Regions from separate parts of the Glaciimonas sp. OK215 genome, predicted to be linked through region 3. Evidence: predicted binding sites of a transcription regulator. Region 3 holds the regulator's gene; each other region holds the start of a gene.

Region 1 (7,911 bases), 1.1 Mb from region 3:
TAAGGAGAACACGCTTATATGCTGGTTTGGTCATGGTCTGGGTCCTTTGTTCTATCCGATTAACAATTAATTATTACGTATTTTTATTATTCCGCTCGCCGGATTACGGTGCCATTTTCAAGGAAAACTGCATTGAAATCCACGACCAGCATTTACTGCAAACTTCAGGATTTATCCCAAGGCTGCTAGTCGGGTCTGTGTTGCACCCAACAAGTCATTCAAGGCACCTCTTAGTCCGCGCCTGCATCAAAAAATTCCATGCAGTCAAAAAAACGGGCCTTGCGGCCCGCTCTTTCTTGTTACTTAGCCTTGCTTGGCAGCAGCAACTGTTGCCGCAACCTCTGCAGCAAAGTCATCCACTTTCTTCTCGATGCCTTCACCAACCACAAACATCACGAACGACTTGACGCTGGCATTTGCCTCTTTCAGCATTTGCTCGACGGTTTGCTTGTCGTTTTTGACGAAAGACTGATTCAACAGAGAAACTTCCTTCAGGAATTTCTGTACCGAACCTTCAATCATCTTCGCTGCGATATCCGCAGGCTTGCCGGATTCAGCTGCCTTCAGCGTTGCAACCGAGCGCTCTTTTTCGATCAGGTCGGCAGGCACTTGATCCGACGACAGCGATACCGGCTTCATTGCGGCGATGTGCATGGCGACATCTTTACCAACCTGGTCGTTCGCGCCATCAAACTCAACGATCACGCCGATGCTTGTGCCGTGCAGGTAAGAAGCCAGCTTGACGCTGGTTTCAAAACGCTGGAAGCGACGAATCGACATGTTCTCACCGATGCGGCCGATCAACTCTGCGCGCTTGGATTCGACAGTCCCGCCATTCAAAGGCAATGCCGACAATGCAGCTACATCAGCTGGATTGTTTTCGGCCACCAGTTTGGCGCAAGCATTTGCCAAAGCGATGAACTCGTCATTCTTGGTAACGAAGTCGGTTTCGCAATTGACCTCAATCAGCGCACCAACGCCACCGGCGATATAGGCCGCAACGACACCTTCCGCTGTAATGCGGGAAGCTGCCTTGGATGCTTTACCGCCCAATTTAACACGCAGAATTTCTTCTGCCTTGACCATATCGCCATCCGCCTCAGTCAGCGCTCTTTTGCATTCCATCATAGGCGCATCAGTCTTTGCGCGCAGTTCGCCTACCAGTGCCGCAGTAATTACTGCCATTTCATTCTCCTAGATCAATCGGTGCAAGTCTGGCGCTTTCGCCATGAAGCCGCTTAAGGCGACCTCTGAGCCATCAAGGCGCTACAGCAAACCGGCACCCACACCATCAGTCAAAAAATATTCGGGTTAGACAAAAAAAGGGGCAACCGCTGCCCCCTTTTTTTATTTTTGAAGTGCACTACACCTCAGACTAAGGACTTAAGCCTGATCGTTAACCTCAACGAATTCATCACCAGCACCGCCCTTGATCGACTCAACGACGTCGTTGACGGCGTTAGCACGGCCTTCAAGAATTGCATCAGCAACACCACGCGCATACAAAGCGATCGCTTTGGACGAGTCATCGTTACCAGGAATGACGTAAGTTACGCCTTCCGGTGAGTGGTTGGTATCAACCACGCCGATAACCGGGATACCCAGTTTTGCTGCTTCAGTGATCGCGCCTTTGTGGTAACCGACGTCGATGACAAAGATTGCATCGGGAATGCCGCCCATATCCTTGATGCCGCCGATAGCTTTTTGCAGCTTGATCATTTCGCGCTGGAACATCAGGCCTTCTTTTTTGCTCAGCTTTTCAACTGAGCCGTCAGCGATCGAAGCTTCCATTTCTTTCAGGCGCTTGATCGAAGTCTTGATGGTCTTGAAGTTAGTCAGCATGCCACCCAACCAACGTTGATCAACGAATGGCGAACCTGCACGTGCCGCTTCAGCAGCGATGATTTCGCGCGCTTGACGCTTGGTGCCGACAAACAGGATGTTGCCGCGATTGGATGACAATTGGCGGATATACTTCATCGCCTCTTGGTACATGCCAAGGGTTTTTTCCAGGTTGACGATATGAATCTTGTTGCGATGACCGAAGATGTACGGTGCCATCTTTGGGTTCCAGAAACGAGTTTGGTGACCGAAGTGGACACCGGCTTCCAGCATTTCAAGCATTGTTACGGACATAATTTTCTCCAGGGTTGGGTCTGGAATCTGCTCAGTCACCAGACTTGTATTGACAAGAAAGGCACCCTTTTCGAGCGGATTCGCGATTTAAAACAACGAGTTACAACAAAATACCAAACTGCACAAAGCGCAGCGTCGCCCGAATACCAATTCAAGCTAACCCGGGATTCTACCTTAAAACAGGGCAATCTTTCAAGTCCCACAGAACCTATCCTACAGCGAAGCTTGCCTAGCTCGTCTATAATCGAGCCTTGACTAGCTTGCCGCCGAATTCCAACCTGATCCAGGCTGTTTTTTGAGCGTTTTTGAGCGTCTGCCGACATTATTTCGCAATTTTCTACCAAGTTTACTCACCTATGACCTCTATTTCCATCAAAACCGCCGAAGATATCGCCGGCATGCGCATTGCCGGCAGACTCGCATCGGAAGTGCTCGATTTCATCACGCCTCATGTCAAAGTCGGCGTCACCACCGGTGAACTCGATCGCCTTTGCCATGAATACATGGTGAATGTGCAGGGCACCATTCCTGCACCGCTGAATTATTGCCCGCCAGGCTACACGCCGTACCCGAAGGCTATCTGCACCTCGGTGAATGACGTTATCTGTCACGGCATTCCAGGCGACAAGGTTCTGAAAAACGGCGACGTCGTGAATCTTGACATCACCGTCATCAAGGATGGCTACCATGGCGATACCAGCCGCATGTTTTATGCCGGCGAACCCTCCATCATGGCCAAACGGCTTGGCGACATCACTTATGAATGCATGTGGCTGGGGATTGCCAAGATCAAGCCGGGCGCACATTTGGGCGATATTGGCTACGTCATTCAACAACACGCAGAGAAAGCCGGCTACAGCGTCGTGCGCGAATTTTGCGGACATGGGATCGGCAAGGTGTTCCACGAAGAGCCGCAAGTCCTGCACTATGGTCGCCCCGGCACGCTGGAAAGGTTAGAGGCAGGCATGATTTTTACCGTCGAGCCGATGATCAATGCCGGACGGCGCGACATTCGCGAAATGGGTGACGGCTGGACCATCCGCACCAAAGACCGCAGCCTGTCGGCACAGTGGGAACATACGGTATTGGTAACGGAAACCGGTTACGAAGTACTGACAACATCGGCGGGCACGCCACCTCCGCCCGCATTCATTTTGCAAACCGTCGCAGCGTAATCCTTCACTCTGGAAGGCAAGCCGCAAGCTCCTTGTAGCTTGCCCTCTGAGTGCATGAATTTTTTGCAACAAATCTGCAAACCAAGCAATAATTCCGGCAATCCTCCCTCACTTCCGCATCAACTGCGCAGCTATGCCGACACTTGCCAAAATCCTAAAAAGCCAACTCAGAACCGAGCGCCAGTCAATCATCGCTGCATTTTTGGCCAATGGTAAGCCGGAGCCGCTCCTCACGCACTTGCGACAAAGCGTTGACAGCGCCTTGACGCAAGCGTGGAAGGTGTTGCAGTTGCCCGCCTCCGCCGCGCTGGTTGCGGTAGGCGGTTACGGGCGTGGCGAACTGTTCCCGTACTCGGATGTTGACTTGCTGATTTTGCTGGGCACCGCACCTGACGCCGATTTAAAAAACAAACTGGAGCAATTGGTACAACTGTTCTGGGATATCGGTCTCGAAATTGGTCACAGCATCCGTACCATAGATGAATGCATGTCCGAGGCGGCAGCGGATATCACCGTCAAGACCAGCTTGCTGGAAGCGCGCCTGGTCACGGGCGACAAGCACCTCTTCAGCGAACTGCAGGAACGCTATAACGCGGCGATGGATCCGCGTGCCTTTTTCCAGGCGAAAAAGCTGGAAATGCGCCAGCGTCATGTCAAGTTTGAAGATACGGCCTACAGTCTGGAACCAAATTGCAAGGAAAGCCCGGGCGGGCTACGGGATTTGCAAGTCATTTTATGGGTGGCGAAAGCCGCCGGCCTGGGCGACTCCTGGAGCAAGCTGGCCAAACGCGGCTTGATTACCACCACCGAAGCGCGTCAGCTGACGCAAAAAGAACGCGCCTTCAAAGATATTCGCATACGCTTGCACATCCACACCAACCGGCGCGAAGATCGCCTGGTGTTCGATGTCCAGACGCCAATCGCTGAAACACTGGGCTTCAAGACGACCGAAACCCGGCGCGCCAGCGAATACCTGATGCAACGCTACTACTGGGCCGCCAAGGCGGTGACGCAGCTGAATCTGGTGCTGCTGCAGAACATTGAAGTGCAACTGTTCCCGCAACCGATAGTGCCGCAGCCTATCAACGCACGTTTCAACCAGATCAACGGCCTGATTGATATCGTCGCCGATGACCAATTCGAGAACACGCCGTCGACCATGCTGGAGTTGTTTTTGCTGATCGCGCAGCATACCGAAATCAAGGATATGACCGTGCGTACGCGGCGTGCGCTATGGCATGCGCGCTTCAAAATCGACTCCGCCTTCCGTCGCAATCCTTACAATCGCGCGCTATTCCTGCAGATTATTCAAGCGCCGCAAGGGATTACCCATGTCCTGCGGGCCATGAATCAGACCAGCATCCTGGGCCGCTATCTGCCCAACTTCCGGCGCATTGTCGGCCAGATGCAGCATGACCTCTTTCATGTCTACACCGTCGACCAGCACATCCTGATGGTCGTCCGCAACGTGCGCCGTTTCACGTTGAGCGAGCACGCCCACGAGTATCCGTTCTGCAGCCAGCTGATCTCGAATTTTTCGCGCGCCTGGATACTGTATATCGCCGCCCTGTTCCACGACATCGCCAAGGGCCGCGGCGGCGATCACTCGCAACTGGGCATGACCGATGCCAGGCAGTTTTGCCAGCAGCACGGCTTGTCGGAGGAAGATACCGAGCTGGTGGTATTTCTGGTCCAACAGCATTTGACGATGTCGCATGTCGCGCAAAAGCAGGACATGTCAGACCCTGATGTGATTCTGCAGTTCGCCAATACGGTCAAGGACGAACGCCATCTGACGGCGCTGTATTTGCTGACCGTCGCCGACATTCGCGGCACCAGCCCGAAGGTATGGAATGCCTGGAAAGGCAAGTTGCTGGAAGACTTGTATCGCATCACGCTGCGTGTGTTAGGCGGAGAAACGCCATCGACCGACCGCGAATTGAAGAACACCCAGGAAGACGCGCTGAGGACATTGCGCTTGTACGGCTTGCCGAACGATGCGCACGAGCAGTTGTGGAAGCAGCTGGACGTCGCCTACTTTCTGCGCCACGATGCCGCCGACATAGCCTGGCAGACGCGCTCCTTCTATACACTGGTCGACAGCCCGAAACCGATAGTCAAAGCCAGGCTCGCGCCGATCGGCGAAGGCTTGCAAGTCGCGGTCTACACCAGGGACGAAGCCGATCTTTTCGCACGCATCTGCTGCTACTTCGACAGCAAGAATTTCAGCATTCTGGATGCCAAGATTCATACGACAAAGCATGGTTACGCACTCGATACCTTTGTGTTGAGTGCACCGTTGTTCGCCAAGCATTACCGCGACATCATCAACCTGATCGAGCACGAACTCACAGCGCAGCTGCAAGCGCGCGGTCCGCTGCCGGCACCGTCCAAGGGGCGCTTGTCACGCCTGTCGCGCACTTTCCCGGTCACGCCGACGGTAGACTTGCGGCCGGACGATCGCGGCCAGTATTATTTGCTGGCAATTACAGCCAATGACCGTACCGGCCTGCTGTACTCAGTCGCCAATGTGCTGGCCAAATACAAGATCAATTTACACACTGCCAAGATCATGACCCTGGGCGAGCGGGTCGAAGACGTATTCCTGGTCGATGGCAACGCACTCAACCATAGCCGTAGCCAGCTGCAACTCGAAACCGATCTGCTCGATGCACTCCATATTTAAATTACGCCCTCGACATTTTTTACCATCTAACTATTTTTGCATCTCATGACTGAACCACTACGCCTCTCCAAACGCATGTCCGAACTCGGTCTTTGCTCACGCCGCGAAGCCGATGAATGGATCGCACGCGGCTGGGTTCGGGTCGATGGCGTCATCATCTCCGAACTCGGCAGCAAAGTGCTGCCGCATCAACGTGTGACAGTTGAACGCCAGGCCAGCGCCGAACAAGCCAAGCGCGTCACCATCCTGATCAACAAGCCGGTCGGCTACGTCAGCGGTCAGGCCGAAGACGGCTACCAGCCGGCAGTGGTCCTGGTGAATGCCGCCAGCCGCTGGAAAGAAGATAAGTCGGTGCAGGAATTCCACGGCAGCCAATTACGCAATCTGGTCCCTGCCGGTCGCCTGGATATCGACTCCGTAGGTTTGCTGGTGCTGACGCAAGACGGGCGCGTCGCCAAGCAATTGATCGGAGAAGATTCCGCCATTGATAAGGAATATCTGGTTCGCGTGCAGTACACCAAACCTGGGAAACTACCCGACAGCGAGCTGCGGCGCCTGAATTTTGGCTTGTCGCTGGATGGCAAGCCGCTCAAGCGTGCCATCGTCAAATGGCAAAACGACGACCAGCTCAGCTTTACGTTAAGAGAAGGCAAGAAACGCCAGATACGCCGCATGTGCGAAGCCGTCGGCCTGAAAGTCACCGGTTTGAAACGCATCCGAATCGGCAAGGTCATGCTCGGAGACTTGCCGACGGGACAATGGCGCTATTTGAATCTGGATGAAAATTTCTAGATCGCCGGCATTGCCCTGATGCGGCAGACGCGCAGGAAAAGTGGGCGGGTTTGCCGTTGTTTGCGACCGCTACAGAAAACGATCCAGAATCTTCCGGCTCACCTTATCCAGAGCGTGCAAATCGCGAATCACAAAATGCACCCCGTGACTATCCGCAATCAGCAATGAAGACCCCGGCAAGCGCCGGATGTCCTCCTCACCCTTCAGCGTAAAAACGGCCTCGCCACGATTCGTCTCTACGGTCCAGTTACTCGGCGTCGCATAACTGGACACATGACGAATCCGGCTGATTTCCGGCATGAACTCGCGGCTAGCCAACTCCTGCTCCACCATCGTCCGGGTAGCGTCCGGCAAATCACTTAAGCGATCTATCCAGGCCAGCTCCTGCCCATTAGCGGCCACCAGCGACAGGCCTTCGTCGGCAGCGCTGATCGGAAACGCACGCACCGGCACAGCCCCCTGGTACACATCGCCATTGGCGGAGGTAAACACCAGTCGGCCAAATGCATTACGGCTCAATCGGAAATCATGGGATGTCATTTTTGCGGCCTTCCTTATGCGATGCTCTCGACATCTATCTTGCCGACGCCATTCCAGTTTTGCAGTTCCTGTTCTTCATCGACGTTGCGCAGTTGCGCTTGATACAGGCGGTAATACGCGCCTTCGCTCGCCATCAATTCGTCGTGATTACCCACTTCAACAATCTCGCCGCGGTCCATCACCACCAGGCGATCCGCTTTCCGCAGCGTCGATAAGCGATGGGCGATGGCAATCGTAGTGCGGCCCTGCACCAGGTTATCGAGGGCTTTCTGGATCTCTTTTTCAGTGCTGGTGTCGACTGACGAGGTCGCTTCATCCATGATCAGGATACGCGGATCGATCAGCAACGCACGGGCAATCGAAATGCGTTGACGTTCGCCACCGGACAATGCCTGACCGCGCTCGCCGACCAGGGAATCGTAACCCTGCGGCAAGCGCAAGATAAACTCATGCGCATGCGCGGCACGCGCCGCAGCAACGACTTCCTGACGGGTCGCATCCGGCTTGCCATACGCGATGTTGTCAGCAATGGTGCCGAAAAACAGGAACGGCTCTTGCAAGACCAGGCCGATATTGCGGCGG
Region 2 (7,911 bases), 340 kb from region 3:
GCCACGGATGCCGGCAACGCTGCCGACGCCGACCAGCCGCAAGCCGCGCCGACCGGCTTGCGCCTGTTGCTTCATCCCCGCTATGAACGGACTGAAGGTGGCAACGGTGGCCAGCATATTGGTGGCAAACACGCGCTCGAACACTTCCTGATCCTCGGCATATTCGGTCAGCGTCCCCTGTGAAATGCCGGCGCTGGCAATCACCACATCAACGCCGTCGCCGGCAGCGATAAAATCGGCGGCGGCGGCGCGTAACGCCGTGTGATCGTTCACGTCCAAGACGTACAAGCGATGGCGCTCAGGATGCGGCAAGCGCTCCAGCAATTGTTGCAACAGCTGCCGACGGCGGCCAACCAATCCCAGCGCGGCACCTTGTGCGGCGTATTCTTGTGCCAGTGCTGCCCCGATGCCGCTGGAGGCACCGGTAATGAATATACGTTGCATCTGCATCCCAAGAAAAAAGCCCGTCCTCTACCGGTATGGAGGAGGAACGGACTATCTGAACAGCTGTCCGGCAACCTTTGGCTGCCGCACGCAACGCTTTTATTTTTTGCTGGCTTGCGCCGGCGGTGCAACACTTTTACTTTTTTCTGCAGCGGCTTTGACAATCAGCGCATCCAGCACTTGCAGTGTCGCAGCAAACAATGCCGGCTCTGAAGCATTGCCCATTGCACTGGAGACAATCGATGGCGCCGTGATGAAGCGGCCGTCGACGGCAATCATCGGCACGCCGTCGATCTTGTAAGCATTTTGCAGTTGCGCCGCGCGGGTCGCCTTGGCTTGCACGCCAAACGAGTTGTACACATCGGCGAACTTGGCTTTATCCAGACCTTGCTTGACAGCAAAATCGAGAATCGTCGCATCCGTATCCACGCGCTGACGCTGTGCATGAATCGCGCTGAATACTTTCTTGTGCAACGCAGGCACCTGGCCCAGAATTTCTAGCGTGTAGTACAGTTTTTGCTGCGGCAGGAAGCGCGGATCGAAAGCCACGGGCACGCGTTTGAAAACGATCTTGTCGCCTTGCTTGGCGACCCAGTCTTCCAGCGCCGGTTCGAGTGCACTGCAATGCGGGCAGCTATACCAGAAGAATTCGGTGACTTCGACTTTCTTGCCGGAATCGGTGGATTGCGGCGTGTCCAGAACCTTGTAATCCGTGCCGGCAACCGGATTCGCGGGAGAGGCGCCGGCCGAAGCTGCCACGAGACCGAGGCTCAGGCTAAGACCGACGATGGCAAATGCACGTTGAAAAAAACGCATAAAATTTCCTTATTCGGGTTAAATAGTTTGCCGAATGCCTGTTGCCAGGTATTCGGCCAAAGGGTTGCTGCCAAACCGCCGCCAAGTTTCACTGGCAGCCACACCATTATTTTGCTGAGCGCACTACCGCTGCGTTGATGCCGTTATCTGACAACTTGCTGCGCATCCGGTTCATTGTTTCGAGGCTGCTAAATGAACCGATACGGACCCGATACAACGAACCGTTGTCGGATAGGCGCTCGCTGATCCGCGCTTCGAAACCCAGCAAGGCTAGTTTGGCACGGGCGTTTTCAGCGTCGGTCTGGTCGCGGAAGGCACCGACTTGCAGGTAGTAAATCCAATGATCGTCCGCATTTTCCGCCTTGGGATTGGCGGCTTCGGCGGCGGCTTTCCTGGCCTTGTCCGGGCTTGACTTATCCACGATCGGCGCTTTGGCTTCGCGCTGCTTCTCCTCGATCTTCTGGCCGATCAGGTCAGGTTTTTTCTGAGCACTGGCCGGGGGAGCGGCCGGCAACTCCGGGGCCGGCGCCGGTGTCGACGGAACGGCTGCGGCCGGTGCTGGCGCGGTCGGCACCGGCTCCTTGATCTGTGCGCGGTTGCCGTACAGCGCCTTGTTAGGATCGGTAAGCTGTTGCGGCGTGGTGATCGCCTCGGGGGCCTTTTCGGCCTTGGGCGCCTTGTTGGTGAACGGTGTCGGCGTTTTGGTGATCATGATCGCCACGACCACCGCAATCGCCAGACCGACGATGAGGCCGAGAATCAGGCCGAGTAAGGTACCGCCAACTTGCTTGTTTTTGTATTTACCTGGTTTGCTCATACTTCCCAATTCCCCTCGTTACACACGTATTGATGCTCCTGGGCCGAACCGCGCCTGAATGCATGCCGGATTACGCCTCAACCTCAACCGGATCGCGCCGCATGCGGTTAGGCGCCGAGACACCGATCAGCGCCATGCCATTGCGCAGCACCTGGCGCGTTGCCACCATCAGCGCCAGCCGCGCCATCTTGAGCGCAGTGTCGTCCACCAGCACGCGCTCAGCATTGTAGTAGCTATGCAGTTCGCCGGCCAAATCACGCAGATAAAATGCGACCTGATGCGGACCGAGCTCTTCCAATGCGTGTTCCAGCATGTCCGGATAAGCCGCCAGCTTGGCCATCAACAAGGCCTCGCGCGGCGCAGTCAGCGGGCTCAGATCAACCGCACTCAGGGTCGACTCGTCACCGTCCCATTGCGCCAGCACCGAGCAGATCCGCGCATGCGCCATTTGTACGTAATACACCGGATTTTCATCCGATTGCGCCAGCGCCAGATCGACATCGAAGACGAATTCAGTGTCGGCTTTGCGCGAAATCAGGAAGAAACGGACGGCATCGCGGCCGCGCGTCAAATCGCGGGTGCCGTCTGCCGCCACGACATCGCCAGCCGACCACTCGATCAGGTCGCGCACGGTGACGTAGGATCCGGCACGTTTGGAGATTTTCACTTCCTCGCCATTCTTCATGACGGTCACCATCTTGTGCAGCACGTAATCCGGGTAACCTTGCGGAATACCCATGTTGACAGCTTGCAAACCGGCGCGCACGCGCGCGATGGTGCCGTGGTGGTCGCTGCCCTGGATGTTGATGACTTTGCCGAAACCGCGCTGCCATTTGACGATGTGATAAGCGACATCGGGGACAAAATAGGTGTAAGTACCGTCGGTCTTTTTCATCACGCGGTCTTTGTCGTCACCGTAGTCGGTGGTGCGCAACCACAGTGCGCCGTCCTCTTCGTAGGTCTTGCCTGCAGCGATCAGCGCCTCGACCGCGCTGTTGACCTTGCCATCCTTGTACAGCGACGATTCGAGATAGTAGTTGTCGAACTTGACGCCGAACGCCAGCAAGTCCAGATCCTGCTCACGCCGCAAGTAAGTGACCGCAAACTTGCGGATCGATTCGAAATCGTCCGGATCGCCGCTGGCGGTGGCCGGCTCGCCGTCGCTGGCTTCGACGGTCTTTTTAGCCAGAAAGTCGAGTGCGATGTCGGCGATGTAATCGCCGTTGTAGGCTGCTTCCGGCCAACCGGCATCGCCCGGCTTCAGGCCTTTGGCGCGCGCCTGGACTGAAGTTGCCAGCGTCGCGATCTGGACGCCGGCATCGTTGTAATAAAACTCACGGGTGACGTCAAAGCCCTGCACCTGAAACAGTGCCGACATCGCATCGCCCAGCGCACCCTGACGACCGTGACCGACATGCAGCGGGCCGGTCGGATTGGCGGAGACAAACTCGACCAGTACCTTCTTGCCGGCGCCACGCGTGCTCTTGCCGAACTCGGCACCTTGTTGCAACACCACTTTGACCACTTCCTGCTTGGCAGCGGCAGTCAGACGCAGGTTGATGAACCCCGGACCGGCAATTTCGGCGGCGGCGATCAAATTGCCTTGTGAAGTATTCGCCAGCACCGCTGCGACCAGCGTCTGCGCCAGTTCACGCGGATTCTTTTTCAGCGGTTTTGCCAGTTGCATGGCGATGTTGCAGGCGATATCGCCATGCGCCGGGTCGCGTGGACGCTCCAGCGTGACTGTCGGTTGCAGGTCGGTACCGGCAATAATCGGCTGCAACGCAGCCTCGAAAAGGTCGATGATCTGTTGTTTTTGTTGCGCAAGCATGAGATTTCTGTCCAGTGGTACGGCTAGCCGTCCGAAATGATGTGGATTATTTATGTGAATTAAAAAACAATTAACTCAGAACCTAAGTCGTTCGATTATACCGGCTTAGCGCCGGAATCCACCTCTGCCCGTGATTGACATTAGCCGTTGGCATGACAAACCCGGCGCGCGCTGCAAGCATTGAAAACTGCTGCGCGCAAATGCCCGGATTGGTGCGACGCACCAAGTTTGAGCGATCCGGGATGGCGCATCTGGAGCGCCCGGTGTGCTGTCTGCAAGTAGAACGCCGTGGCATAAATAATGCTTATAGTTATCGATCAGCAATGATTTTCATCTCACGACGGTTAATTGTCTACAAGGGAAATTTTTATGCGCGCAAACGCTGTATTGGCCCGGCTAATATTTGTTGGTTGTTTTGTTGGCCTGATTGTTCCGGTCGCTGCCCAACAAGCCAGTGTCCTGGTGACTGCAACGAGCGACGCAGCCACGGCAACAGCAAATACCGGTAAGCTGGAAAGTTCGCAGCCTTTACCACCGCTATCCCAAAATGTGCCGGTGGCATCGCAAGCATTGACGCCTGCAGTTGCTGGCGAACCTGCCATCACGAGGCCAACGCTGATCGATGTCGCGAAAATCAGCGCTGGCGACACGGCATGGATGTTGAGCGCTACGGCCTTGGTGCTGCTGATGACCATCCCCGGCTTAGCGTTATTTTATGCTGGCATGGTGCGCAAGAAAAATGTGCTGGGCACAATGGCCCACAGTTTTGCCACCACCTGTATTGTGACGATTTTATGGGTAGCCGTCGGCTACAGCCTGGCTTTTATGCCCGGTTCGCCGTTCATAGGCAGCCTGGATCGAGTCATGCTGCACGGAATGGCGTTTCTGAAAGACGCCGGCAAGGTAACGGTGCACCATGTTGCGCCGTCGATACCGGAAAGCGTATTCATGATGTTTCAGATGACGTTCGCGATCATTACCCCGGCGTTGGTTACCGGAGCAATTGCCGAACGCATGAAATTTTCAGCCTTGCTGTTGTTCATTGCCCTATGGTCGCTTTTTGTCTATGCGCCGGTGGCCCACTGGGTATGGGAGCCCGCCGGTTGGCTTGCAGCACGTGGCGTGCTCGATTTTGCGGGCGGCACCGTGGTGCATATCAACGCTGGCGTATCCGGCCTGGTTGCGGCGCTCATTCTCAAACCGCGTTCCGGCTTCGGCAAGGAATCCATGGCGCCGCACAATCTGGTATTGACAGTGATTGGCGCGTCGTTGCTTTGGGTGGGGTGGTTCGGGTTTAATGCCGGCTCCGCCGGTGCCGCGGATGGGCGCGCCGGAATGGCGATGCTGGTGACCCAGTTTGCAACGGCAGTCTCGGCCCTTGCCTGGATGCTCGCCGAATGGATCAGACGCGGCAAGCCCTCTGTCTTGGGACTGGTATCGGGTGCGGTGTCTGGATTGGTTGCCATTACCCCGGCATCGGGGTTCGTCGACGTCACCGGTGCTCTGGTGATCGGCGCGGTGGCTGGCGTGACTTGTTATTGGGGAGCCACGGTATTGAAATCAACATTCGGCTATGACGATTCACTGGATGTATTCGGGGTGCATGCCATCGGCGGCATCGTCGGCGCACTGCTTACCGGTGTGTTTGCGCTGAAAGCGATTGGTGGCGTGGAGGGAAGTGTCGCGGTGCAGGCGTTGGGGGTGTTAGTGACAGTCATTTATTCAGGTGTCATGACCTCCATTATTTTGGGCATCGTGTCGATGCTGGTTGGATTGCGGATTAAGCCGGATGAAGAGCATGAAGGTCTCGATCTCGCACAACATGGGGAGCAAGCATAATGCAAGCGAATCAGCAACCTGCAACAGCCACGCTGAACAACCAGGCGTTTTCACTGATGACCAGGCTGCACGTCATCCTGCGGCGACAAAACCAACGCATTACGGATATTGAGTATATGCAGGTAAGTCCAGTCTACTGCCGCCATGTTTTGGCATTGGCGACGCAATCACCACTCCCCGATTTACAGGAAATCGGTGCGAAGCTGGAAGCGTTCTATTTTGGTCAGGATGGTCTCTTTGTCCGCCCTTCTGAAAGGCCTTCGCTATTGATAGAGGATGCCGGCATCAGCGATGCGACGTCGCCAACTTCGGTGCTTCCATCACTACCTATAAAAAAAGCCAGTTTCGTGGAGCCGCCCGATGCTGCATACGTTGGGAGGTTACGCTGACGCTGATTGCAGGCCGCCACCCTCGTTCGCCGCCAGTTCTGCCTTGGGCTATAACTGGGGCGGCAAGCGCACCTGTCAGGTCAGTGCCGATTCACCATCACGATCCCCGCCAGCACCAGCCCCGCCCCCGCTGCAAACGGCAAACCCACCGGATCGTTGAGCAGCAACACGCCAAAACCGACGCCAAACAACGGCGTCAAAAACGAAAACACCGTCAGGCGCGATGCCAGATAGCGACGCAGCATCCAGAACCACGTCAGAAAACTGGCAAAAGCGATCACCACCGACTGAAACAGTAAGCTAAGCCAGGCAACGTCCGTCATCGGCCCGATGCTCGCTCTTCCCGTGGCGATGGCAAACACCCATAACAACAGCGCCCCGATCCCGAGTTGATACAGCAATGTCTTGCTGGGTGCGGCGGTCGACAAGCGGGTGGTCTTGACGACCAGCGTCGTCGCCGCCCAGAAGACCGCGCCCATTAATCCAAGTGCATCGCCCAGCAGACTGGCGGCGCTCGCTTCGCCCTCCAGAAAACCACCGGCAAACGCCATCACAATCCCACAAAACGCCGCCAGCACGCCTAACCACTGCGTCGGCCGCAGACGTTCGCCTGGCACCAGCCAGTGCAAAGCCAGTACCGTGAAAATCGGCGAACTGTAAAGAAACACCGAAATATGCGACGCAGTGGTGTAATTCAAGCCGATCGACACACACAGAAAATCACCGGCAAACAGCGCGCCGGCAGCCATTCCCGGCCAAAAAGTACCATCCCGCACCGAAAAGCCGGTCCCCCGCCACAGCATGAACAAGCCGACCAACAGCGCCGCAACGCCTGAGCGCAGCGCGATCTGCAACGTCGACGGCATGCTCGGCAACGCCATCTTGACCGCCACCTGCTGCAAACCCCAGCAAACGCACAGCAACAGCATCAAACTCATCGCAACGCCGTCTAGCGGTTTGTGGGTAGTGGACATATTGGTCTTTCAGAAATCGGGGGGATAGTTGCCGTGCGGAATTTTACGCCGCCGAAATTCATCGCAGTTGTCTGACTCCGGCGCCTATTCGAGCTTTTTCGACCGATCGTCGACAACCCGATTCTCTGTTTTTTCACATTCCTGACATATACCGCAGGTAAGCTCAAAGTCTAACTGACGCAAGAAACTCCACCGAGTCTGCAGCATACAAACCGATAGCCCGGAGTTCACCATAAATAGCACCACGTACGCCACCAAACAACGCAAGATATTGTTATTAAGCGTCTCTGCCGGCGCCGGTCACATGCGCGCCGCCGAAGCATTAAAAGCCTATGCTGCAGAATTCCCCGGTATCGAAACCGTGCATCTGGACGCGATGGCTTACGTTTCCGCCGGTTTCCGTGCGGTGTATACCGACTTTTATCTACACCTGGTCAATCGTCATCCTGCGGTATGGGGTTACGTTTACCAAAAAAGCGACAGCGCGCTGCCCAACGCACCGATGCAGAAACTGCGGCGGGCGATGGAACGCCTCAGCACCCGGACCTTGCGTACCGCCATCAACGCCTATGCGCCGGACGCCATCATTTGCACCCATTTTTTGCCGGCCGAAATGCTGGCGCGTGAAATCGGCAATCAGCGCCTAGTCTGTCCGGTGTGGGTGCAGGTGACCGATTTTGATCTGCACAGCATGTGGCTGCAGCCGCAGATGCAAGGCTATTTTGCCGCCAGCGAAGAAATCGCGTTCCGCATGCGCAGCAGAGGCGTGGCCCCCGCGTCGGCTCACGTTACCGGCATCCC
Region 3 (7,911 bases):
CTGACGGTGGAAGATAATATCCGTGCGGTACTTGAACTGCAGCGCCCGAATGGCAGCGGCCTCACCAAAAAACAAATCTCGGACAAGCTGGAATCCCTGCTGCAGGAATTGCAAATTGATAAGCTGCGCGAAAGTCAGGCATTGTCGTTGTCCGGCGGTGAACGGCGGCGCGTCGAAATCGCCCGGGCGCTGGCGACTAATCCACGTTTCGTGCTGCTGGACGAACCATTCGCCGGGATCGATCCGATTGCCGTGATCGAAATTCAACGCATCGTCCGCTTCCTGAAAGAGCGCGGCATCGGCGTCCTGATCACCGACCATAACGTGCGCGAAACGCTCGGCATTTGCGATCGCGCCTACATCATCAACCAGGGCAGCGTGCTGGCCAGCGGCAGTCCGGACGACATCATCGCCAATGAATCAGTGCGACGGGTCTATCTGGGTGAACACTTCCGCATGTAACCGAGTCCCAGGCACCGATGAAACAGTCTCTCCAACTCCGCACCTCGCAACACCTGGCGCTGACCCCGCAACTGCAACAATCCATACGGTTGCTGCAGTTATCGACGCTGGAGCTGCACCAGGAACTGGAACAGATCCTCTCTGATAATCCGCTACTGGAACGCCTCGACGATCCGCTCGACAACTCGGTCCGGTTATTGGCCGACGGTGCCATCAGCGGCACCGCATCAACCATGGATGCGCCGACTGGCGACAGCGAAGTCAGCAGCTCGCCAACCGAACCGGAAGCTGGCGGCGAAGTTCAGGAAGCCGGCGAAAACAGTCAGGAAAACGTTGACGGCGGCGGTGATAGCGAATGGAGTTTTGACGACGTCGCCCGTAGCGCCAAGGCACCGGACGACGAGGATGCAAGGCCCCAACTGGAAGCACACGAATCGACTCTACGCGAGCATTTACTGGAGCAGATGCGTGAAGCGGTGGACCAGCAACGCGACCGTGCGCTCATTGAATTGATCATTGATGCACTTGACGAGAATGGCTATCTGGAGGAAACGCTGGAGGATATTTACGCGCGTCTGCCCGAGCAGTTGGAGATCGAAGTCGAAGAACTATTGACGGCATTGAAGATGGTCCAAAGCTTCGATCCGACCGGAGTCGGCGCCCGCGACGCCTCTGAATGTCTGGCACTGCAAATTAAGGCTTTTCCCAAGATCCCTTTTGTCACCCGCCGTCTGGCGCTGACAATTGTGCAAGATTATCTGACCTTATTTGCCCAGCGCGATTTCAATAAAATCAAGAAAGCGCTGGATTGCGATGACGAAGATTTGCGCGAAGCGCAGGTGGTGATCAAGCAATGCAATCCGCATCCAGGCGCTACCTTCGCCGGCAACACCTCGGACTACGTGGTGCCAGACGTGATTGTCAGACGGGCCAAGAATGGCTGGCAGGTGATGCTCAACAATGACGTTATGCCAAGACTGCGCGTCAACGCACTTTACGCCAACATCCTCAAACAAAGTAAGGGCGAAGGATCGCTCAATTCGCAATTGCAGGAGGCCAAATGGCTGATCAAGAACATGCGGCAGCGCTTCGATACAATTTTGCGTGTCGCCCAGGCAATTGTAGAACGCCAACGCAACTTTTTTTCGCATGGCGCAGTCGCCATGCGGCCTCTTGTGTTGCGCGAAATAGCTGATACACTAGGTTTACACGAGAGCACCATTTCTCGCGTAACCACTCAGAAATACATGCTCACCCCCCATGGGATGTTCGAATTAAAGTATTTCTTCGGTAGCCATGTTGCTACGGAGGCAGGTGGAGAGGCTTCCTCAACGGCGATACGGGCGTTAATCAAACAACTCATAGGAGCGGAAGATTCTAAAAGTCCTTTCTCTGACAGCAAGATTGCCGATATGCTCGCGGAACAAGGTATGGTTGTAGCTCGCCGTACTGTCGCAAAATATCGCGAAGCATTAAGAATTCCGCCGGTTAATTTGCGCAAATCTCTGTAGCTGTTTGCTTGTTTGCACAACCGTCGTTGTGTTCTGACTGATCGATTCAGCGTGAGTTGATCACCCGGAGTCCGAACCGCCAACGACACATTTGATAGGAGCGCTGTATGAACTTCACAATTAGTGGGCATCACCTCGACGTAACTCCCGCCATTCGCGAACACGTGCAAAACAAACTGGAGCGTATCAAACGCCACTTCGATCAGGTCATCGATATCAGTGTGATCCTGACAATCGACAAAATCACCGAGAAAGAAAAACGCCAAAAAGCTGAAATTAATCTGCGCGTTAAAGGCAAAGACCTGCATGCCGAGAGCATTGCGCATGACCTTTACGCTGCCATTGATTTACTGATCGACAAGCTCGATCGTCAAGTGATCAAATATAAGGACAAAATGCAAAACCACCAACACGACGCGATTAAGCATCTGCCCGAGGAATTACCGGTCGCAGCGACGTGATGGTAGCGGTTCTCTGAACCCGTCAACGCAAGAATCCGCTCAATAAACTGATTGAGAAAATTCTATACTGACAAATGAGCAAGGGCGCAGTCAATGCGCCCTTTGTTATTGGTGGAAGTCATTTGCGGGCGTAATGTTTGATGGTCCGATCAGCCCGACAAATATGGCCCCGATTCAGTCCATCATTGCTTCATCGCACCGAATACCTTGCCGATAATCGCACTGCCGGTACCAATCGGATCGCGACGAATCGCCTTTTCTTCCTCGCCTATCATGTAAAACAAGCCATCCAGCGCACGTTGCGTGACATAACCTTCAACCGTCGCAGCTTGTCCTGGCACCAGACCTGTTTTGCCAACCAATCCCATGGTCGCGTTGTATTGCGCCGAGACACCGTTACGATCGGTAATTTGCTTCACCATAGGCAGGAATTTCACACTCAATGGCGCAGCAGTTTTCTCTCTGAAAAAATCAGTGACCGACGTATCGCCGCCACTCAGAATATTTTTCGCATCCGTGACCGACATGGATTTCACCGCATTCAGCAATAATGGCTTGGCCAACGGCACAGCAGACTCTGCCGCGTGATTCATCGATACCACCAGATCGTCCAATTGCTGCCCCTTGCCCGTCATTCTCAAGAGTGGGCGAGCCTGCTCCAGCAGGCCTGGCAATTCAATTTTTACTTTGTCGTTATTCAGAAATCCATTTTCAACGCCGAGTTTGGAGACCGCGACGGTCGCGCCTTTCTCAAGCGCTGCTTTCAGTCCGGCACTGGCGTCCCGATTGCTCAAATCGGCCAGCGAAAAAGCCAACGCCGTGGACGCGGTCAATGAGATCGTCAGTCCCAGGCTCAGTGTAGGTTGAGAGAAAAATTTCATGACTGATCCTTTATAGAAAAAGTAGAGCGGATGAGCGTAGCGTCATCCACCATGTGACGTACGAAAATACGGGGCGGTATCAAATACCCACAGGCTTGCTTGGCCGCTGTATCTGAAGCGCCTGGCGCAAGCGGGTGCGGCGTTTCGAAGCAATTACAGATGACCTTCATCGACCAAAAACAGCCGTCGATGTTCGCGTATCGCATAGCGGTCTGTCATGCCGGCAATATAATCGGCGACCTGACGCGCTTGTAATTGCGCATGGGCCGCCTGCGCCGTACTGTCCTGCTGCGCCAATTGATAATCCGGTGGCAGCAGGCTCGGCTCGCCGACAAAACAGTCAAACAACTCGACTATAATGCGGCGCGCCTTGCTGGTCATCCGATTGACCAGATAGTGGCGATACAGATTCTCACGCAGAAAGCGCTTCAGCTCGGCCGCCTCGCGCGTCATCAGCTCCGAGAAAGCAATGAGTGGCGCGGCATCCCGCACGTCTTCGACGGTTTTCGGCTGCGCAGCCAGGATGCGTTGGCGCGACGTTTCGATCAGATCGTTGATCAATGCATTGATCATGCGCCGCACCGTTTCATTGATCGCACGACGACCACTCAGACCGGGAAAGATTGTTTCGACCTCACGGTTGTGACGTGCAAAGAAATCAATTTGCATCATCTGCTCCAGCGACAGCAGACCGGAACGCAAGCCATCGTCGATATCGTGATTGTTGTAGGCAATTTCATCGGCCAGATTGGCGACCTGCGCTTCCAGCGTCGGCTGCTTGCGCTGGATAAAACGCTGGCCGATATCACCGAGTCTTTTGGCGTTGGCCACAGAACAATGCTTGAGTATGCCCTCACGTGTTTCGAACATCAGATTCAAGCCGTCGAACGCGCCGTAGCGCTGCTCCAGCTTGTCGACCAGCCGCAGGCTTTGCAGATTATGTTCGAAACCACCGAAATGCATCATGCAGGCGTTCAAAGCATCCTGGCCGGCATGGCCGAACGGCGTGTGACCGAGATCGTGGGCTAGCGCAATCGCCTCCACCAGATCTTCATTCAATTGCAGATTGCGCGCGATCGAACGCGCGATTTGAGCGACTTCTATGCTGTGTGTAAGACGCGTGCGGAACAAATCGCCTTCGTGATTCACGAACACCTGGGTCTTGTATTCAAGTCGACGAAATGCGGTGCAATGCACGATGCGATCGCGGTCGCGCTGGAACTCTGTGCGCGTATTGGGTGCCGTCTCGCCGAACAAACGTCCTCGCGATGTCGCTGAGTGGGCAGCATACGGGGCGAGAGACGTTTCTGCATTCATCGTGGGGCAGGACCAGTAGCCAGGTGTTGTATCGTTGCCAGCACTGCTTCCTGGGGCGCCGTGGTGACCAGGGATGCTCCTAGCGGGTTCATCAAAATGAATTTGATTTGACCGTCTTCGTTTTTCTTGTCGATCTGCATCAACTCCAGCCAACGCGCAGCACCAAGATCCGGTGCGACAACCGGCAAGCCGGCGGCTTGTACCAGCGCGCTGACGCGTTCAAGCGCGACGGCATCAATGTAACCCAAACGATGCGACAGGTCAGCCGCCATGATCATGCCGCAACCAACCGCTTCGCCGTGCAGCCATACGCCATAGCCGAGGCCGGATTCGATTGCATGGCCGAACGTGTGACCAAAATTCAGAATGGCGCGCAAGCCGCCTTCGCGTTCATCCTGTCGCACCACATCCGCTTTGATTTCACATGAACGCTGAATCGCATATGCCAGCGCGGCGCTGTCACGCGCCATCAATTTGCCGATATTCGCTTCCAGCCAGTCGAAGAATGACGCGTCGATGACAGCGCCATATTTAATCACTTCTGCCAGGCCGGCAGACAATTCGCGCTCAGGTAGCGTTTGCAAAGTCATGGTATCGGCGATCACCGCCTGTGGCTGGTAGAACGCGCCGATCATGTTTTTGCCAAGCGGATGATTAATGCCGGTTTTACCCCCGACGGAAGAATCAACCTGCGCCAGCAAAGTCGTCGGAATTTGTACGAACGGCACGCCGCGCATATACGCTGACGCCGCATAACCGGTCAGATCGCCAATGACGCCGCCGCCGAGTGCGACCAAGGTGGTTTTGCGGTCGCATTTTTCTGCCAGCAAGCGGTCAAAAATCACCATCAGGCTGGCCCAGTTTTTTTCTTCCTCGCCATCCGGCAGAATGATTTCAGTCACCTTCTTGCCTGCTGCCAGCAGCGCTGCCCGCAAACCCGCAAGATACAGCGGCGCCACTACGGTATTCGTCACGATAGCGACTTGCTTGCCTTTGATCAGTCGCGCAATCCGATCGCCATCCGCCAGCAGCGCTTGCCCGATCTCGATCGGATAGCTGCGCTCACCCAGTTCGACCCGCAAGCTGATTGAGGGTGTGGAGGCGGCCGTGCCAGCTGACGAATTGAACGATTTTTGCTGAGTCATAGGAAATTCGATTGGAATGGTATTGCTGCTATCGGCAGAAGTAGCGCTGAGGTTGGCGGCGGTTTTTGCAAGATCCATTGCCGCATCAAGCGGCACATCGGCGTTGATACGCGTCATATCAAGCTGAGACAAAATGCTTTGCACCAGAAATTGTACGTTAGGCCGTCCTGTATCGATAATGATATCGGCAATTTCACGATACAGGGGATCGCGCTGACGCGACAGTTCTTCAAGCCGCCGGCGCGGGTCTGCCGTTTGCAACAAGGGGCGATTTTTATCGCGGCCGGTACGCTGCAGAATATGATGAACGCTGGTACGCAAGTAAATAACGGTGCCGCGGCTTTTCAGAAAAGCCCGGTTGTCCGGATCCAGGATGGCGCCGCCGCCTGTTGCCAGCACAATATTCTGACGTGCGGTGAGATCCCGGATCACTTCAGCTTCACGCTGGCGGAAACTCGCCTCCCCTTCAATTTCGAAAATCAACGGAATCGAAGCGCCGGTACGCGCCTCGATCTCATGGTCCGAATCGATGAACAGTTTATTGAGTTTCTTCGCCAGAGCACGGCCAACCGTGGTCTTGCCCGCGCCCATCAGGCCGACCAGAAAAATATTCCCTTTCATGTACACCGTACCATTTCACCACTTAACCTTTTGCGCAAATGCAGACACCGGCGTATAACCGGTGCCCCTGTGCAATTAATGCCCAGCGATCCGGTCAATGACGACTTTCGGTGTCAAGAAAATCAATAATTCAGTTCTTTTACTAACAACTGCCGTTTGTTTGAAAAGATAACCCAGAACCGGAATATCTCCAAGCAGTGGCACTTTATTAACATCATTTGAACTTGTCTGAGTATAAATACCGCCGATGACCACCGTTCCGCCATTTTCAACCTGAACCTGGGTTTGGACATGCTTGGTATTGATCGAAACACCGCCGGGAACGACCGCGCCAACGCTGTCATTCGTCACGTCGACCGTCAAGATAACGTTTCCGTCCGGTGTGATTTGCGGCGTTACCTCCAGCTTCAGATTTGCTTTCTTGAACTCAACCGAAGTCGCGCCGCTGCTAGTAGCGTTTTGATAAGGGATTTCCGTCCCCTGTTCAATCAAGGCTTTCTGTTGATCCGCCGTTACCACCCGCGGACTCGAGATAATCTTGCCTTGCCCATCCGCTTCCAGCGCCGACAATTCAAGACTGATGAATTTGGATGCTGCGGCATTGAACAGGGTCAACGCCACGGAACCTGCGGTACCAGTGCTAGGAGCCGCAGGCAAATTCACGGCACTCTGTCCGAGAGCGGGAATGGTTGCTGCTGTTCCTCCTGTCGATGTTGTCGTGGATGCCGCTTGCTGACCGCCAGCTGCGACATTCGCGCTACTAAAGCCAAACCCAAGCTTGGCGCCGAGGTTACGGCTGAAGCCGTCATTCGCCTCGACCATGCGTGCCTCGATCAAAACCTGGCGTGAAGCAATATCGATCTTCGTGACCAGACCACGAATATTTTCCAATACAGTCGGCGTATCGGTAATGAACAATTGGTTGGTCCGTGGATCGATTACGGCGCTGCCACGCTTGGACAAAATGCTGTTCTTTTTGTCGCCACCGCTACCGCCATCGTCACTGATGCCGAAAACTTTTTTGAACGCATCTGCCTTTTGATAGTTCAGTTGGAACGACTCGGTGCGCAGTGGCTCCAGATCGGCAATCTGGGCGCGTTGCTCGAGTTCCAGTTTCTCCTTGGTCAGCAACTCATCTCTCGGCGCGATCCAGATTACCGAGCCGTTCTTGCGCATGTCCAGTCCTTTGGATTGCATGACGATATCCAGCGCCTGATCCCATGGCACGTCTTTCAGGCGCAGTGTCAGATTGCCACTGACGGTATCGCTGGTAATGATGTTCAAACCGGTAAAATCAGCGATCACCTGTAATACCGCACGCAGTTCGACGTTCTGGAAATTCAGTGAAAGTTTGTCGCCACGATAATTCCGTACGCCCTGCCCTAATTTATTCGGTTGTTCCTTAATCGGTTTGACCTCAATCACCAGTTGGGAGTCACTTTGATAGGCGCTGTGTTCCCACAGGCCTTTCGGCTCGATTACCATGCGCACATTTTCACCCTGCGCCATGGTC
Region 4 (7,911 bases), 780 kb from region 3:
ACAGTTGGCTCATTTGGGGACCCTCCCAACGGGAGGGCAGTGGCTTTGCGTCGTCTTTCTTTGCTTACTTTCTTTGGCGCAGCAAAGAAAGTGAGCGGCTGCCGGGCCGCCCCCGGCTTGTTTCCACGGAGTAGCTACCGTTTCAATTAACGACGGCCGAAAGGCGCTTAGAAAAAAAGTTTAAGCGATCTCATAACGAATAATCGCATGGAGAAAATGAATGTTTCTTCCGCGCGATTTGCTGCTTCCAACCGAGTACTTCGCCGGGATGCAATCCCAGCCCACTCATCAAGGATTAACCCGCCGCGAAGATGGCGAAGAATTCACTACGGCCAGAACAATTTCCGGCGTCAGCAACTGCGGCAACACGACCGGACTGGCATCGACGCCATGGGGATAGAACACATACAGGGGCACGCCGCTGCGCCCGAACTCGGCAAGTTGCCGGGTGATCTGTTGATCCTGATTGGTCCAGTCGCCTTTCAGATAGGTGATACCCGCTTTCCTGAATGCCTTGACCACGGAACTTTTGCTCAGGGCAACCCGTTCGTTCACCAGGCAGGTAATGCACCATGCGGCGGTCAGGTTCACGAATACCGGCTCGCCTCTGGTACGCAAAGCCTGCAGGCGTTCTGCCGTATAAGGCAGCGAGATTTTTTCTGCAGATGCCGCATCCGTCATCCGGGTGGTGCCTGCGGAGTCAGCCTTGACCCCGAGATAACCGCCCGCCAGCGCCCCCGCCACGGCCAGAACGGCGACACCGGCGCCGCTGCGGCTGGCCAGCGTGCTGCCGTTACGCGTAGTCTCAAACAGCCAGGCTGCAAAAGCGATGACTACCATGCCGCCCAGCGCAATCGCAATCGCGTTGGACCCGGCCTGTTGTGCCAGCACCCAGACCAGCCAGACGGCAGCGGCATACATCGGAAATGCCAGAACTTCCTTGACCCGCTCCATCCAGCGACCGGGCCGGGGCAGGCAACGCTGCAACAGCGGCCAGTTGCTCAGGAGCAGATAAGGCAAAGCCAGCCCGAAGCCCAGGCTCAGGAACACCGCCATCAGTTCAGCCGGCGGTTGCGTCAGCGCGTAGCCGAGAGCACCACCCATGAACGGCGCGGTACAGGGCGTGGCAACGATGGTGGCCAGCACGCCGGTAAAAAAACTGCCCGAATATCCGGAACGTGCGGCCAGCTGAGAGCCGATTCCTGCGACCGAGCCGCCGACTGAAAATACGCCGGACAAGCTGAGGCCGACGGCGAACATCAGATAAGCCGCCGCCAGCACAAACGGCGGCGACTGGAACTGAAAGCCCCAGCCTATCTGTGCGCCACCCGCCTTCAGCACGATCAGAACCGCGCCCAACAGCGCAAAACTGGCGAGCACGCCCAAGGTATACACCAGCCCATGCAAACGGGCCTGAAGCCGCGTTTGATGCGCATGATTGAGCAAGGACAGCGCCTTGATGGAGAGCACTGGAAACACGCAGGGCATCAGGTTCAGGATCAGCCCGCCCAGCAAAGCCAGCAGTAGCGCGGACGCAAGTCCCAGGTCCGGCGCATTGGCCGCCACGGTAGCGGCGTTGCCGACCGCAGCAGTGTCCAGCGCGGTATCGACGATATAGCCGCGTGCTACGGCGCCATCAGGGGTATGTTCCGTCACCGCAAGCACGCCGGTCAGACGCTCGCCGGGCACCGCCGGCGTCTCTCCGGGTTGAAGCCGGAGCACGACGGCATCGCCATCGATCTGGCGCGGCTGGGGCGCGCCATAAGAAATTTTTCCAGGCTGGTCAGCGTAGAACCAGACATCCGTGACATGCGTCGATTGCAGTTCGGCATCCGCAATCCTTAACGACAATCCGTTCTTTGCCGACTGGGCATGCACGGGCCATGGGCTCGCCAGCGGCAAGGCGGCAAGGGCCTTGTCGATCAGCGGATTGGCGTGCCCTGCTGCCCTGCCGCCGGCGACAATCGGCAATACCAGGCGCAATGCGACCTGCTGCGGGATGCAGAGGTCCTGGCAGACCAGCCAGTTGACCCTGGCCCTGACCGGAAACGTGTCGCCGGCCTTGGCGTCCTTGGGTACGGTAACCGGCGACAGCAGCGTGACTGCGTTTTCATACCCGTAATTGGTGACGGATCCCACCGAGAAGCGACTCGGCACGGGCCACTGGATATCACCCGCACTGGCGCCTTGCGGGAGATCCCACGCAATCCTGGTCCGCATTCCGGAATCGCCGGGGTTGATCCAGTAAGTATGCCAGTGAGGTGCAATGCGTTGCTGCAGCCCCAGCAAAATTTGCTCGCCGGGATGTACCGCGTCGACCGAAGCAATGAGCTGCGCCCGCACTTGTTCGGTGGCCGCCTGGTCCTGCTGCGCATGCGCAGCAGGACCAGGCAGGGATAAACACAGGGCAGCCAGGGTGCCGCAGGCGCCCCGGCTCGAAATCAACTTTAAATCCATATAAGGTACTTGGTCACCAGGCCGGCGCGGCGCTGGCAGGATGGGGAGCAGGAAGCTCCTTGCGGATGCTGGCGCCGCTGGCGACATACACCACGGCCAGTGCGATGAGTATCGATGCAATCAACGCCACCACGCCGCCCTTGGCTGCGGATTTGCCGGACGGGACGTCCTTCCAGCCGGTCACCATCGGTTTGACCAGGTTATCTTTCTTGAAGCGGACATAAAAAACAATCGCTACGATATGCAGCGCCATCAGACCCAGCAACACATTGGCGAGCAGTTGATGGTATCCGGTCAGGCGGTTGGACAGCGCTTTATCCACCAGCGTAAACAGCGGTCCGGTAAAGTCGATATCGTCATTCGAAAACACGCCGGTGCCGGCCTGCAGCGCCAGCAGGCCGAGCAGCGCAAAAACAGAAAGCGCCCCCAGGGGATTGTGGCCGACACCCTGCCACTGGCCCTTGAGGTAAGCCTGAATCCGCGCCGGCGAAGGCGCGAAATGCAGGAAACGCGCATGGGTCGAGCCGATCACGCCCCAGGCCAGACGGAAAGCCACCAGACCGATAATTGCGAGGCCTGCCTTGCCGTGCACACCCATCCAGCTGCCGCCGATCTCACCCGTCACGACGGCGGTCAGCACAGCTACGACCAGCGACCAGTGAAAAATGCGGAGTGGAAGATCCCACAGGCGGATGCGGATTAACGCCGGGCGTGCATGCGAACTTGCCGCACTTTGTTCGCTGGCTCTCTCAATGAGCAATTCGGATTGCATGACTTGTTCCTTCTGACTAAGACGGTGATCGCAGACAGGCTGATTATTTAGCGGCCGTCTTTGGCGCCGGCGCGCTGACTTTGATGATTTCCTTGCCGCCTTGCGCTTCATAGTCTTCCGAGCCCGCCGCACCGGCTACCTTGAAGCCTTTGCCGGCCAGCAAGTCACCTGCGTCGCCGGCGCGATGGGCGTGATTGGACACGGTAATAATGGCGCGATCCTTTGGAATGTAGGCCAGTCTGTTGACGAGATCCTTGTTCTGGATGTTCAGGTAGACCGGGAAACTGCCCTTCGCCGTCAGCTCATCGGGACGCCGCACGTCGATGACGAGCAATTTCTCGGGCTTGGCCAGCAAGGCATCGATTTCAGCGCTGGTAAGTCTTTTCGTCTTGTGCGTCCAGACATCCGCCGCGGGCGCGCCGGCGCCAGCTGCAGTTGCGCCCTGTTGGGCAAACGCCATTGAGGTTGCCAGACCAAACACGACTACCAACAGACTTTTCAGATTTTTCATAGCTAGCTTTCTTTCGTTTTGATGTATGCGATTCCAGGAAATACAAAGACACCGGCAGGCCGGCGCAATGCATGAACTCCGGTATGAGCAACCATCGTGCCAATCGAAACTGACTGGCCGCCGGCCCAGTACGCCAGGTTTTCTCCGGCGCGATTTGCTGCTGAAAATCAAACGACAATGTTGAAGTATCACCAGGCGACGCTCCTGAACTGTTGCGCCGCCAACAACCGGATGAAGTGCTGGCTTGCGGGTGCGCATTGTTTCGCATCTGTAGCGTTAGAAACACTTCTGACTGCAAGCTGCTACCAAATCAACAGATCGCGCCGGGGCCACGCTGCCTGCCGCGCGACGCAGCAAGCCCATCGTCTCGCGCAATAAAAAAATAACGCTTTTAATCAATAGGTTGAAGTTTGCATTCGCGCATTTTGATGCGCGTGTTGACGCTGGCGCGATAGTTGCTAACAAGTCGGAATATCAGCTTTGTCGTCCTGTTGACCCATGCAACTTGAATCGGACATTTGCTATGTCATGCACATAGAGAATGGCCCGCCATGCCGCGTTGGGGTGAACGCGTTTTGTTATTTTTGGAGGAAACCAGTGAAGAAGACTTTTTATGTTTCGGGGGTAAGACGATGAATAAGAAGGCATTGTATCTCGCCGTTTTGATGACCTTTTCGGTGACGGTCTCCGCTGTAGCAGAAGATGCAAAACCGGTCGCCGGCCAGGCTAAAGCGGCACCGTCCGCGCCGGCCAAGTCTTGGGCATATCAGCCGGTGCAACGCCCTGCCGAACCGTCGGTCAAACAGAAAAAATGGGTGCGCACACCGATTGACGCCTTCATCCTGGCGAAGCTGGAAGCCAAGGGACTGAAACCCTCGCCCGATGCCGACCGCGGCACCTATCTGCGCCGCGCCACGCTGGACGCCTGGGGTATTCTTCCCACGCCGGAGGAAGTCAAGGCCTTCGAGAGCGATCGTTCGGCGGATGCGTATGAAAAGGTGGTCGACCGCCTGCTGTCCTCGCCTCATTTCGGCGAACGGCAAGCGCGCCGCTGGCTCGACCTGGCCCGCTACGCGGACAGCGCCGGCTTCCAGGGCGATCAGACGCGCCCGAACAATTGGCGCTACCGCGATTACGTGATCAACGCGTTCAATCAGGATAAGCCCTTCAACCGTTTCGTCCAGGAGCAACTGGCAGGCGATGAATTATGGCCGGACAGCCAGGAGGCGAAGATCGCTACCGGCTTTTTGGCGGGCTATCCCGATAACAGCAATTCGCGCGACCTGGTTCAAAGAAAATATCAGATCGCGACCGACATGACAGATCTCGTCGGCGAGACCTTTCTGGCCGCCACGATCGGTTGCGCCAGATGCCACAACCACAAGGCTGACAAGGTCAGCCAGAACGAGTATTTCCAGCTCCAGGCCTTCTTTGCCAATACCAGCGTCGACGAAAAAGCGCCGCTGGCGAAGGGAACGGAGTCAGCGTGGGATCTTGAATACCAAAAGCAGCAGGCCGGCTACCGCGACGCCACCAAGGACATCCGGGCCAAGCAAAAGGCGATTCTCGACACTGTCAGGGAGGCGGGTATGAAATACCACAAAGAACGCTACCTGACGGACAGCAGGGAATCCATTTTCAAGCCGGAGAGCGAGTGGAATGCGCTGGATCGCTGGGTCAATTTCCGCCTCAAGACCGTCACCTCCGACGCCGATATCGCCGGCTACCTGAAGCTGACGGCAGAAGACAAGGACAGTGCCGATTACCAGCCGGACAATGTCCCGAAGTATAAGGAGTATCAAAAGCTGACTGCCGAACTGAAGAAGTTCGACAAGCTCAAGCCCGAAAAAGGTTCGAACACGATCACTGCCGCGACCGAACTGGGGCATGCCGATTCGCCGCCGACCCAGGTCCGTTTTGGCGGCGTCCACGAACGTCCTCTGGACGAAGTGCAGCCGGGGATCCCGGCGCTTTGGGCCGGCGACCAGAAGGTCAAGATCGTGCCGACCGCCACCTCATCCGGGCGGCGTACCGCCTTGGCAAACTGGATTACCAGCCCGGGCAACCCTCTGACGGCACGGGTTTTCGCGAACCGTGTATGGAGTCAATACTTCGCAACCGGCATCGTCAGCACGGTAGCCGATTTTGGACGGGCCGGACAAAAGCCGACCCATCCGGAACTGCTGGACTATCTGGCCGACAGTTTTGTCAAGGACGGCTGGAGCGTCAAGAAACTGCACCGCCAGATCCTGCTGTCGAGCGTCTATCGCCAGGCGTCGGAGGAACGTGCGGATGTGCTGAAAGCGGATCCGGACAACAAGCTGTTGGCGGTATTCCCGCGCAAGCGCCTGGAAGCCGAAGAAATTCGCGACTCGCTGCTGTATGCCTCCGGCCAGATCGAAGACAAGGTCGGCGGCCCAGCCGTGTTCCCGCCGGTGCCGTCGAATCTGGGCGCCGGCAATCTGTGGCAAGTGTCGAAGGATCCGCACGACTTTAACCGGCGCAGCATCTATACCTTCGTCCGGCGCAGCGTTCCCTACCCGCTGACGCAAACCTTCGATCCGGCCGACCCGTCGCACCCGCACCACAAACGCGACGTGACCACCACTCCGCTGCAGGCGCTCACGCTCTTCAACAGCGATGTCGTGTTCAGCTGGTCGCAGGCGCTGGCCGGCAGAGTCATTCGCGAAGCCGGTAAAGACGAAACGGCGCAACTCAACAAGCTCTACGAGGTGTTGTTTTCTCGCGAGCCAAACAAGGCCGAGAAAGTCGCACTGAAGGCGTTCCTGAACAGCGAGGAAAAGGTGATTCAACAAAACGTATCGACCGGCAAGTTCGCGGTTGCGGTGCCAACCGGTTTGAAAGATACATCGCAGGTCAATCCGGTACGGGCTGCGGCTTTTGTCGACCTGGTACACACGGTCGCCAATTCAAACGATTTTGCTTACCGCTTCTAACTAACAACATTTGAGAAAAGGAAACAGAATCATGAGTACTAAATCGCGTCGAGATTTTTTGGTCAAGTCAGGATTGGGCCTGGGCGGTGCGGCACTCTCCGGCCTGATCCCCGGAGTGGGTTTCTTCTCGGCTGCACGTGCGGCCGACCTGATTGACCCGCTGGCACCCAAGCAGCCGAATTTCCCGGCAAAAGTCAAATCGGTCATCTGGCTGCACATGAACGGCGCACCCAGCACACTGGACCTGTTCGATTACAAGCCCGAGCTGGTCAGACTGGCTGGCCAGGATGTGCCGGCATCTTTCCTCAAGGGAATCAAAACCAGTACCCAGGGCGGCGTCGGCAAGCTGTTCGCATCGAAGCGCACCTGGAAACAGTACGGAGAGAGCGGGGCCTGGTTCTCCGACCTGGTCCCGAATATTGCGCAGCATGCCGACAAGATCACCTTCATCAAGTCCAGCGTGACCATCGGCGCCACCCACGATATTTCGATCCTCAAGCTGAACACCGGCGACCTGAACCCCGGGCGTCCATCGCTCGGCGCGTGGGTGAGCTATGCGCTGGGTTCAGCCAACCAGGATCTGCCGCCCTACATCGTGCTGTATAACGGCAAGACCGAACCGAGCGCCGGTTCGGTGAACTGGAACTCCGGCTTCCTGCCGGCGGTGTACCAGGGCACCGCCTTCCGTCCGGGCCCTTCCCCGATCCTTTACCTGGACCGTCCGGAATTGACGGCGGCGACGCAGCAGCGCGCGTCGCTGGATCTGTTGAAGCGCCTCAATGCACAGGGTGCCGGGCGCTATCCGTCGGACACGGAACTCAAGGCGCGGGTCCGGTCCTACGAACTGGCGGACCGCATGCAGGTCGCTGCACCGGAAGCGGTTGACCTCTCCAAGGAAACCGATGCCACCAAGGAACTGTACGGCCTCAACGACGAGACCAGCGCAGGTTACGGTACAACGTTGCTGCGCGCCCGCCGTCTGGTAGAGCGCGGTGTGCGCTTTATTCAAGTCGTCTCCGGCGCCCCCGACGGCCAGACCGAAATCACCAGTTGGGATGCCCACAGCGATCTCGAAAAGAACCACGGTGTGAACGCCAAAATGGTTGACAAGCCGATCGCCGGCCTGCTGGCCGACCTGAAGTCGCGCGGACTGCTGGACTCGACCCTGGTGGTGTGGACCTCGGAATTCTCCCGTACCTCCTACGGCCAGAGCG

What was found. The regulator sigma-54, encoded in region 3, starts transcription at its own class of promoters, with help from an activator protein. The targets are predictions, from matches to a motif close to TGGCANGNAANCTGCTTT.
Region 1: a site for sigma-54 is predicted at 3,375-3,392, ahead of AC3CHX_RS20275 ([protein-PII] uridylyltransferase). Genes of this name have one in related genera too.
Region 2: a site for sigma-54 is predicted at 4,198-4,215, ahead of AC3CHX_RS27115 (ammonium transporter). Genes of this name have one in related genera too.
Region 4: a site for sigma-54 is predicted at 4,185-4,202, ahead of AC3CHX_RS21990 (DUF1549 and DUF1553 domain-containing protein). Genes of this name have one in related genera too.

The regions. Positions count from the first base shown of each region.
Region 1 covers NZ_CM173544.1:4,371,016-4,378,926, forward strand. The annotation lists gene pyrH (UMP kinase) at 1-34, opposite strand, end outside; gene tsf (translation elongation factor Ts) at 304-1,185, opposite strand; gene rpsB (30S ribosomal protein S2) at 1,384-2,136, opposite strand; gene map (type I methionyl aminopeptidase) at 2,469-3,311, shown strand; gene AC3CHX_RS20275 ([protein-PII] uridylyltransferase) at 3,445-5,997, shown strand; gene AC3CHX_RS20280 (pseudouridine synthase) at 6,043-6,789, shown strand; gene AC3CHX_RS20285 (cyanophycin metabolism-associated DUF1854 family protein) at 6,859-7,329, opposite strand; gene AC3CHX_RS20290 (cyanophycin metabolism-associated ABC transporter) at 7,344-7,911, opposite strand, start outside.
Region 2 covers NZ_CM173544.1:5,851,788-5,859,698, forward strand. The annotation lists gene AC3CHX_RS27095 (SDR family oxidoreductase) at 1-444, opposite strand, end outside; gene AC3CHX_RS27100 (thiol:disulfide interchange protein DsbA/DsbL) at 544-1,260, opposite strand; gene AC3CHX_RS27105 (SPOR domain-containing protein) at 1,367-2,077, opposite strand; gene argS (arginine--tRNA ligase) at 2,148-3,908, opposite strand; gene AC3CHX_RS27115 (ammonium transporter) at 4,278-5,747, shown strand; gene AC3CHX_RS27120 (hypothetical protein) at 5,747-6,136, shown strand; gene AC3CHX_RS27125 (DMT family transporter) at 6,217-7,110, opposite strand; gene AC3CHX_RS27130 (MGDG synthase family glycosyltransferase) at 7,415-7,911, shown strand, end outside.
Region 3 covers NZ_CM173544.1:5,516,396-5,524,306, forward strand. The annotation lists gene lptB (LPS export ABC transporter ATP-binding protein) at 1-462, shown strand, start outside; gene AC3CHX_RS25435 (RNA polymerase factor sigma-54) at 480-1,973, shown strand; gene hpf (ribosome hibernation-promoting factor, HPF/YfiA family) at 2,081-2,434, shown strand; gene AC3CHX_RS25445 (DUF4197 domain-containing protein) at 2,617-3,315, opposite strand; gene AC3CHX_RS25450 (deoxyguanosinetriphosphate triphosphohydrolase) at 3,469-4,632, opposite strand; gene aroKB (bifunctional shikimate kinase/3-dehydroquinate synthase AroKB) at 4,629-6,398, opposite strand; gene AC3CHX_RS25460 (type IV pilus secretin PilQ) at 6,474-7,911, opposite strand, start outside.
Region 4 covers NZ_CM173544.1:4,740,187-4,748,097, forward strand. The annotation lists gene AC3CHX_RS21975 (protein-disulfide reductase DsbD family protein) at 289-2,457, opposite strand; gene AC3CHX_RS21980 (cytochrome b/b6 domain-containing protein) at 2,471-3,229, opposite strand; gene AC3CHX_RS21985 (rhodanese-like domain-containing protein) at 3,273-3,740, opposite strand; gene AC3CHX_RS21990 (DUF1549 and DUF1553 domain-containing protein) at 4,373-6,697, shown strand; gene AC3CHX_RS21995 (DUF1501 domain-containing protein) at 6,729-7,911, shown strand, end outside.